2 regions of the Rhodococcus sp. H29-C3 genome follow, and region 1 is predicted to be linked to the other one. Evidence: riboswitches for the same ligand, from Rfam matches in the RefSeq annotation. Region 1 holds a riboswitch; the other holds the start of a gene.
What was found. Region 1 has a riboswitch for S-adenosylmethionine ahead of QMK32_RS03190 (aminotransferase class V-fold PLP-dependent enzyme). Riboswitches for the same ligand answer to the same signal wherever they lie in the genome.
Positions count from the first base shown of each region.

Region 2: another riboswitch for S-adenosylmethionine. It lies ahead of QMK32_RS15890 (bifunctional o-acetylhomoserine/o-acetylserine sulfhydrylase); the one in region 1 lies ahead of QMK32_RS03190 (aminotransferase class V-fold PLP-dependent enzyme).

Region 1 is NZ_JASITC010000001.1:640,276-647,912, reverse strand. Features, by position in the region: gene QMK32_RS03205 (MFS transporter) at 1-180, shown strand, start outside; gene QMK32_RS03200 (M1 family metallopeptidase) at 240-1,553, opposite strand; gene QMK32_RS03195 (Pls/PosA family non-ribosomal peptide synthetase) at 1,580-5,509, opposite strand; SAM riboswitch class IV at 5,730-5,845, shown strand; gene QMK32_RS03190 (aminotransferase class V-fold PLP-dependent enzyme) at 5,900-7,312, shown strand; gene QMK32_RS03185 (hypothetical protein) at 7,453-7,637, shown strand, end outside.
Region 2 is NZ_JASITC010000006.1:142,494-150,130, reverse strand. Features, by position in the region: gene QMK32_RS15905 (bifunctional methylenetetrahydrofolate dehydrogenase/methenyltetrahydrofolate cyclohydrolase) at 1-331, shown strand, start outside; gene QMK32_RS15900 (DUF3017 domain-containing protein) at 338-613, shown strand; gene metX (homoserine O-acetyltransferase MetX) at 634-1,788, opposite strand; gene QMK32_RS15890 (bifunctional o-acetylhomoserine/o-acetylserine sulfhydrylase) at 1,785-3,122, opposite strand; SAM riboswitch class IV at 3,282-3,408, opposite strand; gene QMK32_RS15885 (NADP-dependent isocitrate dehydrogenase) at 3,754-4,977, shown strand; gene QMK32_RS15880 (MFS transporter) at 5,152-6,414, shown strand; gene QMK32_RS15875 (response regulator transcription factor) at 6,516-7,190, shown strand; gene QMK32_RS15870 (HAMP domain-containing sensor histidine kinase) at 7,187-7,637, shown strand, end outside.

The DNA.
Region 1 (7,637 bases):
CTGACCGCTGTGTTCTATTCACTCACGTACCTGGGGTTCGCGATACCGGCGATTCTGTCCGCGCTCACCGAGCAGTGGCCGGGGGTCGTGACCTATCCCGCCATCTTCGTCTTCGGTTCGGTTCTCGCTGCGCTCTGCTGGGTGTCCGTTCGCACACGGTCGAGAGCGCACCTTCCCTGAGTCGTGCGCCAGCGCCAGCGCCAGCGTCGGCGGCGGAGCCTACGGAAGCGGGCCGGAGCCTACGGAAGCGCCGGCAGCTCCGCCTGATAGAGCCAGCTGTCCCAGAGTGTTCGCGGACAACCGAAGCGCGATGCCAGGTCGATGAAGTCCTGGCTCGATACCGTCGAATAGCGATACTCTTTGGTCCACAGCTGAATCAGTGCGAAGAACCGCTCGTCACCCACGGTCCTCCGCAGTGAATGCAATGCCAGCGCGCCACGTTTGTAGACCCGGTCATCGAACAGCTTGGCCTTGCCTGGATCGCCGAGTATCAGATCCTTCGGCAAGGTCCGCTGGATGGCGTATGCGCGCTGCGCCTTGTCGTGAGCGCTTGCGCCACCGGAGTTTTCGACCCAGATCCATTCGGAGTAGCACGCGAAGCCTTCGTGCAGCCAGATGTCCGCCCAGGTTCCGAGGGTGAGGCTGTTGCCGAACCACTGGTGCGCAAGCTCGTGTGCGACAAGGCGTTCGAAGCGGCGATCACCCGAACAATGATTGGCGCCGAAGATCGAAATGCCTTGCGCCTCGATCGGAATTTCCAGTTCGTCATCGGTGACGACAACGGTGTAGGCCGCGAACGGGTACGGGCCGTACAGGCGGACGAAGGTCTCCATCATCTGGGCTTGACGGCCGAAATCGTGATCGTAGTGCCGACGCAGCCGTGGAGGGATGATCGCCTCTATCGGTACGGGCTCGGTGCTGGTGACGCGGTGCTCGTAGTGCCCGATCTGGATGGTGGCAAGGTACGTCGCCATGGGCTCGGGCTGCTCGTATAGCCACGTCGTGCGGCTCGCCCGCGTCTGCTTGCGCACCAACGTTCCATTGGCCACCGCATAGTAGGGCGAGTCCGTGGTGATCGTGATGCCGTAGCTCGCTTTGGATACGGGATGGTCGTCGCAGGGAAACCAGGACGCGGCACCGTTGGGTTGGCTCGCGACGATGGCCCCTTCGGCGAGTTCGTCCCAGCCGACTTCACCCCAGAAACTGTTGATGGGCTTGGGAATTCCGCCGTAATGCACGGTAACGACGAGCGCCCCACCCGAGAGGATCGGTTTGGCCATGGTGATCTTCAACTTGCCGCGCTGCTGCGAGAACTTCACCGAGCGAGACCCGTTGACCGACACCTTGGACACCCGCAGTGCAGGCCCGAGATCGAGCGCGAACTTCGCAATGGTCGCGGTGGTGACGGCGGTTATCTGCGCCGTTCCGGTCAGTCGATTGCTGTCGACCTTGTATTCGAGATCCAGCTCGTACCGCGAGACCCGATATCCGCGGTTGCCGCTCTCGGGCAGGTACGGGTCGATCGGCGCATCGTTGGCGTCGAGGTCGAACATCGGAGTCACCGTTTTCGGGCCAGGTTTCACAGGGTCGCCTCGGCCGCTGCAGTGATCCGGCGGTACGGATCGCCCTTTGCCCACGGCGCGATCGGGTTACCCTGCCAACGCGTGTGCGCAGGCACGGTGTCACCGCGCATGACCAGAGATGCCGGCCCGACGGTCGCACCGTCGCCGATTCCCGCGGCAGGCAGTGCGACGCAATGCTGCCCCAGTGTGGCTCCTCGTCCGAGGGTGACGCTGTCCATGGACATGATCCGATCATGGAACAGGTGCGTCTGCACAACGCACCCACGGTTGACTGTCGCGCCGTCGGCAAGTGTCACAAGATCGGCTTCCGGCAGCCAGTATGTTTCACACCAGACTCCGTGGCCGATGTCCGCGCCGAGCCAACGAAGCCACATGTTGAGCACCGCCGTGCCTTCTGCTGCCCGCGCGAACCACGGGGCCGCGACGGTTTCGACGAACGTGTCGGACACTTCGTTGCGCCACACGAACGAGCTCCACAGCGGGTGTTCCACCTTGTCGATGCGGCCGACCCAGGCCCACTTCGCCAGCGCGGATATGGCGGCGGCGACGGCACCGGCAATCAGCAGTACGACTCCGCTGAGTAGAGCGGCAAGCCAGTACCCATGACTGTCGGCCAATGCGAAGAGTCCGAACAACACACCAAGGCCGATCGCGAACGTCACAACCACGGGAATCAGTCGGCAGGTCTCGACGAATGCCCGGGCGATCTTGAGCTTCGTCGGCGGATCGAACGTGCGCGAGGAGTCTGCTCTCCCGGAGGCACGACGCAACCGCACGGGTGGGCTGCCGAGCCAGGACGATCCTGATTTCGCCTTGTCCGGGGTAGCCGACAGCACTGCGACGAGGCCGTTCTTCGGGACTGTGCGTCCTGGACCCGTCATGCCCGAGTTGCCGAGGAATGCGCGCTTGCCGACCTTGGCATCCCCGAGGCGCATCCAGCCGCCGCCTAGCTCGTAGCTTGCGATCATCGTGTCGTCGGCGAGGAATGCACCGTCGGCGACGGTGGTGAATTTCGGAATCATCAGCACTGTCGAGGCCTCGACGTCCTTGCCGATCTTGGCGCCGAGAAGTCGCAGCCATCCCGGCGTCAACAAGCTGGCGTAGAGCGGGAACAGGAAGGTGCGCGCGGAGTCCATGAGTCGTTCCGTTGCCCACACCTGAAAGCCGATTCGGCTGCGAACCGGGTGATAGCCCTCGGTCAGGCCGATGCTGCACAGACGCACCGCGGCCACCGTGATGAGCGCGAACGTCGCGAGCGAGACCATCGTGGCGACAGGTAGCAGCAGCACGCCGCGGCCGAGTGCACCGAGCAGCGTCGCCGCAGTGTGCAGCCACCAACCCATCAGTACCAACGAGACGCCGATCGAGAAGATCGCCATACCCGACAGGAACAGCGACGCGACGCCGTACGCCACGATCCACCGGGTCGCGCGAGGTGGTGTTTCCTCGGGCCACGGGTGCTCGGCCTTGCCGATCTTCGTGGCGGGGGAGCCCGCCCACATCTGACCGGCTTTGACGCGTCCGACAACCGCGGAACCTGCAGTGACGACGGCGTTCTTGCCGACCGAGGTGCCGGGAAGGAGCGTCGATCGTGCGCCGACAGTTGCCCCTGCACCGATCCTGATGCCGCCGATGTAGACGATGTCACCGTCGATCCAGTGACCGGTTAGGTCGACCTCGGGTTCGACGGAGCAGCCGTCGCCGAGTTCGAGCATTCCCGTAACGGGAGGCATGGTGTGCAGATCGACGCCCTTGCCGATCTTCGCGCCGAGTGCTCGGGCGTAGTAGACCATCCACGGTGCGCCGGACAGGTTGGAGGCGCCGCTGGCGTCGGTGAGGCGCGTTGCCGTCCACAGGCGCAGATGCACGCTGCCGCCGCGGTCGTAGGCGCCGGGCTTGACTCCGGTCAGCAGCAGGCGTGAGCCGACGACCGAGATTGCCATCCGGCCGACCGGCGTGATGAACAGCAAGAATGCGACCAGGAGCCACCACCAGGACACCGTCGGCGCCCATGGGACGTCGGCGAACCACGACATGACGTTGGCGAGTATGCCGAGCCAGGTGACCCACTGCAGACCGGTCAGCGTGGTCAGCGGCACCGTTGCGGCGATCTGGATCCACTGCGCCCGACGCGGTGTCGGGATGACCTCACGCGGAACGACGTCGACCGGCGGTGCGAGGTCGTCGAGCATGCGGGCGAGTGAGCCGAGCCGCGGATGGTCGTACAACTGCGCGACGGTGACCTCGGGAAAACGCTGACGCAGCGCTGTTACCAACTGCGCGGCGGACAACGATCCGCCACCGTTCTGGAAGAAGTCGGCGTTGTCGTCGGAGATCTGAGCGCCGAGAATTTCGGTCCACAGTTCGGCAACCCATCCTGCGGTTCCGCCGAGCCCGGAGTGTTCGCCCATGCCGGGGAGTGGCCACGGGAGCGCGTTTCGATCCACCTTGCCCGACGTCCGTGTCGGCAGCTCATCGACGAGGGTGAGCCGCGGAACGAGCGCCGATGGAAGTTGCTGGGCGAGCAGGGTGCGCGCGGCGTCGAGATCGAAGTTCGGGTCGGTGCTGGACAGATAACCGATGAGTACCGAGTTGCCCGCGCCGGTGGTGCGAATTGCAGCGGCAGCGCCGGCAACACCGGGGAGGGCCTGTAGTGCGTTGTCGATCTCGCCGAGTTCGATGCGTCGCCCGCCGAGCTTGATCTGATCGTCGGCGCGCCCCTGGAAAAGGAGACCTTCGAGCTCGAGTTTGACGAGGTCTCCGCTGCGGTACGCGCGCTCCCATCCGAGCGTGGGCATGGGCGCGTACTTTTCGGCGTCCTTCTCGGGGTCGAGATAGCGGGCGAGTCCGACACCCCCGATCACCAGTTCACCGACTTCTCCGACGGCTACGGGCTTGCCTGCAGCATCGACGACCGCGAGATCCCAGCCGTCGAGCGGTAGCCCGATGCGCACCGGACCCTTGCCGTCCATGATCGATGCGCAGGCGACGACGGTCGCCTCGGTCGGACCATAGGTGTTCCACACTTCGCGCCCGTCCACGGCGAGACGCTCGGCCAACTCGGGTGGGCATGCCTCGCCGCCGAAGATGAGCAACCTGACTGCTTCGAGGGCGACGGCAGGCCACAGGGCCGCCAGAGTGGGAACCGTCGACACGACGGTGATGTCGCGCGAGACGAGCCACGGACCTAGGTCCAGGCCACTGCGCACGAGCGAACGGGGTGCGGGCACCAATGCGGCGCCGTGACGCCAGGCGAGCCACATCTCTTCGCACGATGCGTCGAACGCCACGGACAGGCCCGCCAGCACACGATCGCCGGGGCCGAGTGGATCGTCCTGCATGAACATGCGCGCTTCTGCATCGACGAAGGCCGCTGCACTGCGGTGGCTCACGGCCACCCCCTTCGGGGTCCCGGTCGACCCGGAGGTGAAGATGACCCAGGCGTCGTCCTCGGGTGTCGGGGCGCCGACGTCCGAGGCGGGTGCAGTGTCTTTTTCGGCAGTGCCTGCAACGATTCCGCTCGCGGTCACCACCGCGGTGACTCGGGCCTCCCCGAATACGAGTTCGGCGCGCTCGTCCGGGTCGTCCGCGTCGACGGGCACGTAGGCCGCCCCGGCGTTCAGAATCGACAGAATGGCGACGTACAGGGCGAAGGATCCCGACGGCATGCGGATTCCGACGCGATCGCCGCGGCGAACACCGGCCCGAGACAGCCACTGTGATCCCTCGTCGATGTCTACGAGCAATTCGCTGTAGGACACCGCGACAGTGCCGTCGTCGATTGCGGGTGCGTCAGGGTATTGCTCTGCGGTGGCGCGGAGGATATCGATGAGCGTGCGCTGCTCGGGCGCGTGCTCGGAGCGCAAGAAGTCGGTGGGTACGTCGGCCGAAGGCAGCTCGGGGGCCGAATCCGCTTGTGGTTGCACAGAAAACCGGGTGTCCTTCTTCTCGTTGGTTCCGAATTGCGAGTGAACCTCGACGGTCGTTATCTCATGTTCGGGTGGCCGGAAGGTGAACGGACGGATGGATCGGTGAGGCTCGACACCGCGCGAATTCTACTCGGGATACGGCTTCGGCTCGGCTGGAGACGCGATTTCCTACCGGAAGGGTTGACAACCGCGTAGACCGTTTGCCATCCTCTTCACAGGTCATGAGTACCAGCATCGAGCCCCGGCTTGCTGGTCGGCAACCCTCCTCCGCGGTGGGGTGCTCCGGGTGACGACCTGGCTGACGCCGGAATACCGGCGCGGCAAGCGCGGACTCGATCGTCCTTCTTCGATATTTCGAGTCCCTTGATCTACAAGGGGATATTTGTCATGACTGCTGTTCTCGAAAGCTCGTGCGCACCGTTCGCCTTGGTCAGTGGGGCGGACCTCCAGGTCCCGCTGGTCGACGGCAGTACCTGCACTTATGCGAACTTCGACTACGCTGCCAGTGCTCCTGCTCTCGCAGCGGTGACCGATCGGATCCTCGAGCTCCTGCCCTTTTACTCGAGTGTGCATCGCGGCGCAGGCTATGCCTCGCGCGTGTCGACGGCGGCGTATGAAAAGGCTCGTACGACTGTCTCGGATTTTGTTGTTGCACACAGTGACTCGGTGACAATCTTCACCAGGAACACCACCGACTCGCTCAACCTGCTGGCGCGGTGCGTGCCCGGTGAGACCGTCGTACTCGACATCGAGCACCACGCAAATCTCTTGCCGTGGCGGGACCGCCGTGTCGTCGTTGCTGCCGACACCCTCGCTGAGACAGTGGCGCGCATCGAGGTCGAGCTCGCCACGAAACCTGCTGCGTTGCTTGCTATCACGGGCGCCTCGAATGTCACCGGTGAGGTGTTGCCCATTCGTGAACTCGCAGAGCTGGCTCATCGGTACGGTGCCCGCATACTCGTCGACGGCGCCCAGTTGGTACCGCATCGGCGGGTCGACATCAGCGACCTCGGCATCGACTACCTCGCCTTCTCCGGCCACAAGCTGTACGCCCCGCACGGTGCAGGAGTACTAGTGGGTCGTCGCGACTGGCTCGATGCGGCTCAGCCGTACCTGGCAGGTGGCGGTGCCGTGCACAGTGTGAGCGTGGAATCCACTGCATGGGCGCGCTCGCCCGCGCGTCACGAAGCAGGCACGCCCAATGTCCTCGGTGTCGCCGCAGTGGCTGCGGCGTGCGAGGCGCTCGCCGGGCACGAGAGATCGGGATCCGTCGAACACGAGCGTGCTCTGTCGGACCGATTGCGTGCCGGACTGACGGCAACCCCCGGCGTGCGCTTGCTCGAAGTGTGGACCGACGCTCCGGATACTGTGGGGATCGTCACATTCACGATCGACGGCTTCGGGCCCGGTGAAATCGCTGCCTACCTGTCGGCCGAGCATGGCATCGGTGTTCGAGACGGCAAATTCTGTGCGCATCCACTTCTTGCGCGCCTAGGTCGTCCCGACGGGGCAGTGCGGGCGAGCCTCGGTCTGGGAAGCTCGAGCGCCGACGTCGATCGCCTGCTCGGAGCCATAACGCAGCTCGTGCACGAGGGTGCTTCGTGGACATACGCGGAGGAGGACGGATGGTGGAATCCGGTGCCCGATCCGCGTCCCTTCCCCGATCTGGTGGACGGGAAGGCAGGAGTCGGATCGCCCTGTGTTCCTGCCGCGGTGCCGGTGAGTGCCCTCGGGGAGCCAGGTGCCGCTGAGTGGAACGAAGCCCCATCGCCGACTGAAGCGGTTAGCATCGGAATATGACAGCAATTGTCTTGTGGCGCAACCGTCGCTGGTGCGACAGGTACGTCGATTTGTGCCGGACCGCGTCCGGATCTTGTAGGCGCTCGGGTTAGACCCTTACAGAAGCCGCATCCCTTGCCTTGTACGAAGGACACGATCGCATGTCGCACAGTTCCGATATCGCCCACGCTCGCCCCATCCGGGTGGCCCTCGACGTGTTGGGTCAGTGGACCGAACTCACCGACTCGACTCCGTCTTCGGAGATGGTGAGAATTCAGGCCGAGGACCTACGGGAAGCGCAGAATCTGCGCACGCGGCTACGGGCCGAGGCCGTCGAGTCGGGCAA
Region 2 (7,637 bases), on a different contig from region 1:
CAAGAGCGAGAACTCCACCGTCACTCTGTGCCATACCGGGACCAAGGACCTGGCCGCGGAGGTTCGCCGCGCCGACATCGTCATTGCGGCTGCGGGTGTTCCCGGGATCGTCACCGCGGACATGATCAAGCCCGGTGCCGCAGTGCTCGACGTCGGGGTTACTCGAACGGATGAGGGACTGCGCGGGGACGTTGCGCCCGAGGTGGCCGAAGTTGCCGGTTTTCTCTCGCCCAACCCGGGTGGAGTCGGGCCGTTGACGAGAGCGTTCCTCCTTTCGAACGTGGTCGAGCGGGCCGAGCAGGCCCTCGCAACCACCACAGAAGCGGTCTGACCTTCGATGTGGTCCCAGATTCGCAGGAACCTGCCGCTCGTCATCGTGCTCGTTATCATTGCGGCGGCGCTCGTTCTCGTTCTTGCGGATCGGTGGCGCCGCGGCGCCTTCGTATTCGGTGTGGCGACGATAGCGGCCGCAGGCTTCCGGTTGTGCATGCCGGAGAAGAGCGTCGGCCTGCTGCAGGTCCGAAGCAGAACCTTCGACGTCTCGGCTATGGCGCTGGTCGGGGGAGCCATCGTGTTGCTGTCGGCGTCGATCGATCCCCTCGGCACCGACTGAGTATTCGTCCGGTCGAATACTCAGCTGGTGCGACCCGTCGACATGCGCGCATGCTTCATCGTCTCGCCGAGCAGTGCGGATACTGCGCTGGCTTCGGTCAGAAATCCGTCGTGGCCATCACGTGACTGAATGACCTCGAGACCGCGGCATTCCGGGAGGCCGCGAGCGAGTTCCTTCTGTAGCCGCAATGGATAGAGCCGATCGGAGTCGACGCCGCCGACGATAGTCGGGACGGTGGCCATGGCCAAGGCAGCGTCGAATCCACCTCGCCCACGTCCGATGTCGTGCCGGTTCATGGCTTCGGTCAGCAATACGTAGGTGCTCGCGTCGAAACGGTCGACCAGCTTGCTCGCCTGGTGCTGTAGGTAGCTTTCGACCGAGTACCGTCCGCCCTGCCACGGATCTTCTTCGCCTTGACCGGAGTTGGCGAATCTCAGGTCGAGCTCGCTCTCGGTTCGGTAGGTCAAGTGTGCGATCCGGCGCGCTATGCCCAGTCCGACCCGTGGGGCCCGGCCGGTTCCGTGATAGTTGCCGCCCTGCCAGTCGGGGTCGGACTTGATCGCCTCGATCTGAGTTGTCTGCGTACCGATTTGGTCGGCAGTTGCGCGACCTCCGACCGCGAGCACCAGAGCTGACGCGACGCGGTCCGGGTATCCCACTATCCACTCGAGAGTGCGCATGCCTCCCATGGAGCCGCCGACAACGGCTGCACACCTTTCGATGCCGAGTACGTCGGCGAGAGCTATCTCCGCGGACACCTGGTCGCGGATCGAGATCTCCGGAAAGGCACTGCCGTACGGGACTCCGCTCGAATTCAGCGAAGACGGTCCTGTGGTCCCACCGCAACCACCGAGCACGTTGGAGGCGATGACACACCACTCGTCCGTGTCGATCGGAGCGCCGGGCCCGACCATCCCGTTCCACCATCCGGGCAGGGCATGAGCGCCTCCGGCAGGTCCGGACACATGCGAGTCCCCGGTCAACGCATGCTCGACGAGCACCACGTTGTCGCGATTCGGGGACAGCTCACCCCAGCGTTGAACGGCGATGGTCACCTGTGGCAGTGACGCGCCGTTCTCGAGGTCCAGCCGACCGATGTCGATGTAGCCGAGCCGTCCGTCCGGCGTAGGAAAACCTGCGGCCGAACGGACGTCGTGCACTGAGCCGATGGTCAAGACGCCGCCGCAGCGAATCCGCGCTCGAGATCAGCGACGATGTCGTCGATCCCTTCGATGCCCACCGCGAGGCGCACCAGTCCCGGAGTGACGCCCGCCGCGATCTGCTCCTCGGGTGACAACTGCGAGTGAGTTGTCGATGCGGGATGAATCACGAGGGAGCGCACATCACCGATGTTAGCGACATGGCTGTGCAGGCTCAGTGCGTCGACGAACTTCTTGCCGGCGTCGATGCCGCCCTTCAGTTCGAAAGCGACGATTGCGCCCTGCCCCTTCGGTGCCAATTCCTGGCCACGTTCGAACCACGGGGAGGACTTCAGGCCTGCGTAATTGACACTCACTACTTCGCTGCGGGCCTCGACGAAGGCCGCTACCTTCTGCGCGTTCTCGACGTGGCGTTCCATCCGAAGGCTCAGCGTCTCCAGTCCCTGGCTGATCAGGAATGCGTTGAACGGTGCGACTGCGGCCCCGATGTCTCGAAGCAGTTGGACCCGAGCCTTGAGGGCGAATGCCGGTGCACCGAGGTCCGCGAACACCACGCCGTGATAGCTCGGGTCGGGAATGGTGAAGTTGGTGTGGCGCCCTTGGGTCCAGTCGAAAGTGCCACCGTCGACTATGACGCCTGCGATAGCCGTGCCGTGGCCACCGAGGTACTTGGTGGCCGAATGGACGACGATGTCGGCGCCGTGCTTCAGCGGCTGGATGAGATACGGCGTCGCGACAGTGTTGTCGACGATGAGTGGAAGGCCGTTTTCGTGTGCGATCTTCGAAACTCCGGGAATGTCGAAGATGTCGTTCTTCGGGTTCGAGATCGTTTCGCCGTAGAACGCCTTCGTCTTCGGTGTGATCGCGGAGCGCCATTGCTCGAGATCGTCCGGATCGGAGACGAAGCTGACGGTGATACCCAGTTTCCGCAGCGTGTAGTGGAAAAGGTTGTACGTCCCGCCGTACAAGCGCGGGCTCGAGACTATGTGATCGCCTGCTTCGGCGATGTTCAGAATTGCGAGAGTCTCGGCAGCTTGTCCGGAGGCCAAGAGCAGCGCCGCGACGCCACCCTCCAGCGCTGCGATGCGCTGCTCCACGGCATCCTGCGTCGGGTTCATGATGCGGGTGTAGATGTTGCCGGGCTCGGTCAGTCCGAAGAGCGCGGCAGCGTGGTCGGTGCTGTCGAAGGTGTACGACGTCGTCTGGTAGATCGGTAGCGCGCGTGCGCGTGTGACACCGTCAGCGTTCTGGCCTACGTGGATTTGCTTGGTTTCGAAGCTCCACGACGCGGTGGGATCCTCGATGGGTGAGCCGGCGGCATCTACGACGTCGGGTGTGTTCTCGCTCATGGTGGGTAACTACTCCGTTTTCGATTCAAGAGTGCGATTCGGCTGGGGCTCGGCGTAGCGAGCCGGGCGGGGCGTATCGAAGCGACAACACATCGTGAACCTCCTAGGGGCTAGCAACCGAGCATGGTTGCGCTCGATTGTTGGGTTCGCCCCTGGGCGAACCCGCGCTTGTTCTCCGACTACGCGAACGCAGTCGACTAACCAGGTCTTCTCACCCGGGGCACCCCACCGCGGTTGGAGGGTTGCCGGCCAGCAAGCCGGGGCTTTGACGCTGGCACTCATGACCTTCGCAGAATCCTAGCGTGTCCTCCGACACGTCGAATAGCGACACCGTCGCGAGTGTCGATCGGGCTGCAACCAGGGCGCACAGTGGTCGGCGGTCGGAGCTACGACGAAAGGGCCACCGGCCATGCCTGAGCGGCCAAGCAGTACGCTTGTCTTGTTTCCTCGCACGCTCACGCACTGCGCGCGCGGCGTATACGTTCGAAGTCGAGTACACGCACTCGGCCCAGCAGTGAAGAGGCGTAACACGGGTGGGACCGCCGATCGACCCACAACCTCGGTTCTGCGGCAACACCGGCAGTTGAGGAAGACCACAACGGCATACTTCCCAGGAGGACGCGAACCCCACATGTCCAAGATCAAGGTCGAAGGCAAGGTCGTCGAACTCGACGGCGATGAGATGACACGCATCATCTGGCAGTTCATCAAGGACAAGCTCATCCATCCGTACCTCGATGTCGATCTCGAGTACTACGACTTGGGAATCGAATCCCGGGACAAGACCGATGACCGGGTCACCGTCGATGCTGCGAACGCAATCAAGAAGCACGGCGTCGGCGTCAAATGCGCGACGATCACTCCGGACGAGGCTCGCGTCGAGGAATTCGGCCTGAAGAAGATGTGGCGTTCGCCCAACGGGACTATTCGCAATATTCTCGGTGGCACCATCTTCCGCGCACCGATCATCATCTCCAACGTTCCGCGACTGGTTCCGGGCTGGACCAAGCCGATCATCATCGGCCGTCACGCCTTCGGCGACCAGTACCGCGCCATCGACTTCAAGGTCCCCGGACCCGGCACCGTGACCATCACCTACATCCCCGAGGACGGCAGTGAGCCGATCCAGCACGAGCTGGTCAGGTTCACCGAGGAGAGCCTCGGCGGCGTCGTGCAAGGTCAGTACAACTTCAACCAATCGATCATCGATTTCGCCCGTGCGTCGCTCAACTACGGTTTGCAGCAGAATTACCCGGTGTACTTGTCGACCAAGAACACGATCCTCAAGGCCTACGATGGCCAGTTCAAGGACACCTTCCAGGACATCTACGAAAAGGAATTCAAGACGGAGTTCGACGCTGCCGGACTGACGTACGAGCACCGTCTCATCGATGACATGGTCGCGTCGTCCATGAAATGGGAGGGCGGATACGTATGGGCCTGCAAGAACTACGACGGCGACGTCCAGTCGGACACCGTCGCGCAGGGCTTCGGTTCGCTCGGCCTCATGACGTCGGTACTGCTCACGCCGGACGGTAGGACCTGCGAAGCAGAGGCTGCGCACGGCACGGTGACTCGCCATTTCCGTCAGCACCAACAAGGCAAGCCGACATCGACCAACCCGATCGCATCGATCTTCGCGTGGACTCGAGGTCTCGAGCACCGCGGCAAGCTCGACAGCACTCCCGAGGTCATCGGCTTCGCTCAGGCCTTGGAGGACATTGTCATCAGGACCGTCGAAGGTGGCCAGATGACCAAGGATCTTGCCGCGCTCGTCGGAGGAGATCAGGGCTATCTCTCCACCGAAGAGTTCCTCGGCGCACTCGACGAAAACCTGCAGAGGGCTCTGAAGTAGCCACGTGAAACAGCTGAGCACCTGCTCGGGTGAGGACAATCACCGGGCATGGACTCGAAAATCGGGTGCACGCGGGATGAGAATCGAAGAAGGGGACGTTCCCTACGAGGGTCGTCCCTTTCTCGATGTCCGGCCGTGATCATGCTCCCATCTCGATGAAAAGGTTGTTCTGCTGTGAGTGTCACCGATTCGGCGTTCGCCAAGAATGTCACCGCTGTGCGCGAGCGGGTGTCGAACGGTCCGGTCGGCGGTCGCAGAACGTTGTCCACTCGGCGAAAATTCGCGATGCTTGCCCTGTCCATCGGCGGCTTCGGCATCGGCACCACAGAGTTCGTCTCCATGGGCCTGTTGCCCGAAATGGCGACGACCATGAACGTATCCGAGCCGAGCGCCGGACATCTCATCTCGGCCTACGCGCTCGGTGTGGTCATCGGAGCTCCCGTCATCGCAATACTGGCGGCACGGGTACCTCGCCGGGTGTTGCTGCTCGCCTTGATGGTCGCATTCACCCTCGGCAATCTCGGAACGGTCTTCGCTCCGAGTTTCTACGAGTTGATGGCGTCGCGTTTCGTTGCAGGCCTACCGCACGGCGCCTATTTCGGTGTCGCGGCGTTGGTCGCCGCGCACTTGGCGGAGCCGGGGAAGCGTGCCAAAGCGGTCGCCATGGTCATGATGGGTCTGTCGATCGCCAACGTCGTCGGGGTGCCTGTGGCGACCTGGGTCGGGCAGTCCTTCGGATGGCGCAGCGCCTTCGACATCGTCACGGTCATCGGTGCCTTGACCGTCGCTGCGATCGTTGCGTGGATGCCACGCCTGGACGGAATGCCCACCACGCGGGCGATAACCGAGCTCGGTGCCTTGGGGCGTCCGCAAGTGTGGATGACGCTGATTATCGCCGTCGTCGGTTTCGGCGGGATGTTCGCCGTGTACACCTACATCGCAACTACTCTCACCGACGTCTCGGGCCTGTCGAAGGCTTTCGTACCCGTTGCGCTGATGATCTACGGGCTGGGTATGGTCGCCGGCAACTATGCGGGTGGCCAGATTGCGGACCGAATGCTGATTCGGGGGATGTACATCTCGATGACCGCAATCGCCCTCAGTTTGTTCGGTTTCGTGTTCGCGGCACAGAACCCGTATACGGCCTTGCTGTTCGTGTTTCTGATCGGCGCATCCGGTTCGTCGATGGTGCCCGGTTTGCAGACCCGACTCATGGACGTCGCAGCCGATGCCCAGACTCTTGCCGCTTCGCTCAATCATGCCGCGTTCAACCTTGCCAACGCGATCGGAGCAGCCGTCGGTGGTGCAGTGATTGCTGCCGGCTTCGGATACACCGCTCCTGCGGCTGTCGGCGGTGTGTTGGCGCTCGGTGGCATGGTCGTGCTGACTGCTGCGGTCATGATGCAGAAGAAGTCCGACGCGAAAGCCGCGCTCTAGCCGCAACCCACCAGATGGGTTGTGATTGCGCGGAGCGATCTTCACTGAACCTCCACATTTCCCGTCGTTCCCCTCCATAGCCGACCTCTAGGGTCAGGGGCATGAACCGCACAGTCCTGGTCGTCGATGACGAACCGACTATCTCCGACGCTCTTGCCGCGCGCCTACGTGGTGAGGGCTTCGACGTCGTGACGGCTGCTGACGGTCCCACCGCAGTAGAGGTGTGCGCGAGAACTCGGCCCGATGTGGTGGTGCTCGATGTGATGCTTCCAGGCTTCGACGGGCTCGAGGTGTGTCGGCGAATTCAAGCACAGCGTTCGGTGCCGGTCCTGATGCTCACCGCGAAGTCCGACGAGACCGACATGTTGGTCGGCTTGGGTGTCGGTGCGGACGACTACTTGTCGAAGCCCTTCAGCATGCGCGAGCTGGTTGCCCGCGTTCACGCGCTCGTCCGGCGCTCGGAGCGCGTGATGGTCGATGGATCCGCTCCCACGCGTATCGGTTCCATTCGGATCGATCACGATGCACGCCGAGTATCGGGCGCCGACGGTGAAATTCATCTGACACGAACCGAATTCGACATTCTGACGTACCTTGCCTCTCGCCCCCGGACCGCCGTCGGTCGTGACACGCTGCTGGCAGAGTTGTGGGGATGGGAGGACTCGGCGAGTAGCCGTACCGTCGACAGTCATGTGAAGGCCCTGCGACGCAAGCTCGGTGGAGCCCTCATCAGAACCGTGCACGGCGTCGGGTACGCGTTGGAGGTGCCGCGATGACCTCCGTGGCCAACGCCTTGGCGTCGATGACACGTAGGTTGCCGCGCCCGCTCGATTCGCTTGGTTCGTTCAAGTTGAAGGTGTCCTTGATCGTGGGTTTGGTGCTGGCGGCGGCCAGTATCACGTTCTGGTTCGGGGCCGGGTGGCAGTTTCGTTATGCGTTGCTGGCAGCACTTTTCATCTCGCTGGTGGCGACGCAGGTTGTGGCACACGGGATGACGTCGCCGTTGCGAGAAATGACCGTGGCTGCGGGGGCGATGGCACGAGGAGACTATTCGAGACGGGTACGCGCTACCTCTCGGGACGAGATCGGGCAGCTCGCTACAGCCTTCAACACGATGTCGACAGATCTCGAAGCAGCCGAGAAGTATCGGCGAGAGCTGATCGGGAACGTCTCGCACGAGCTGAAAACCCCTATCGCAGCGTTGCGAGCGGTACTGGAAAACC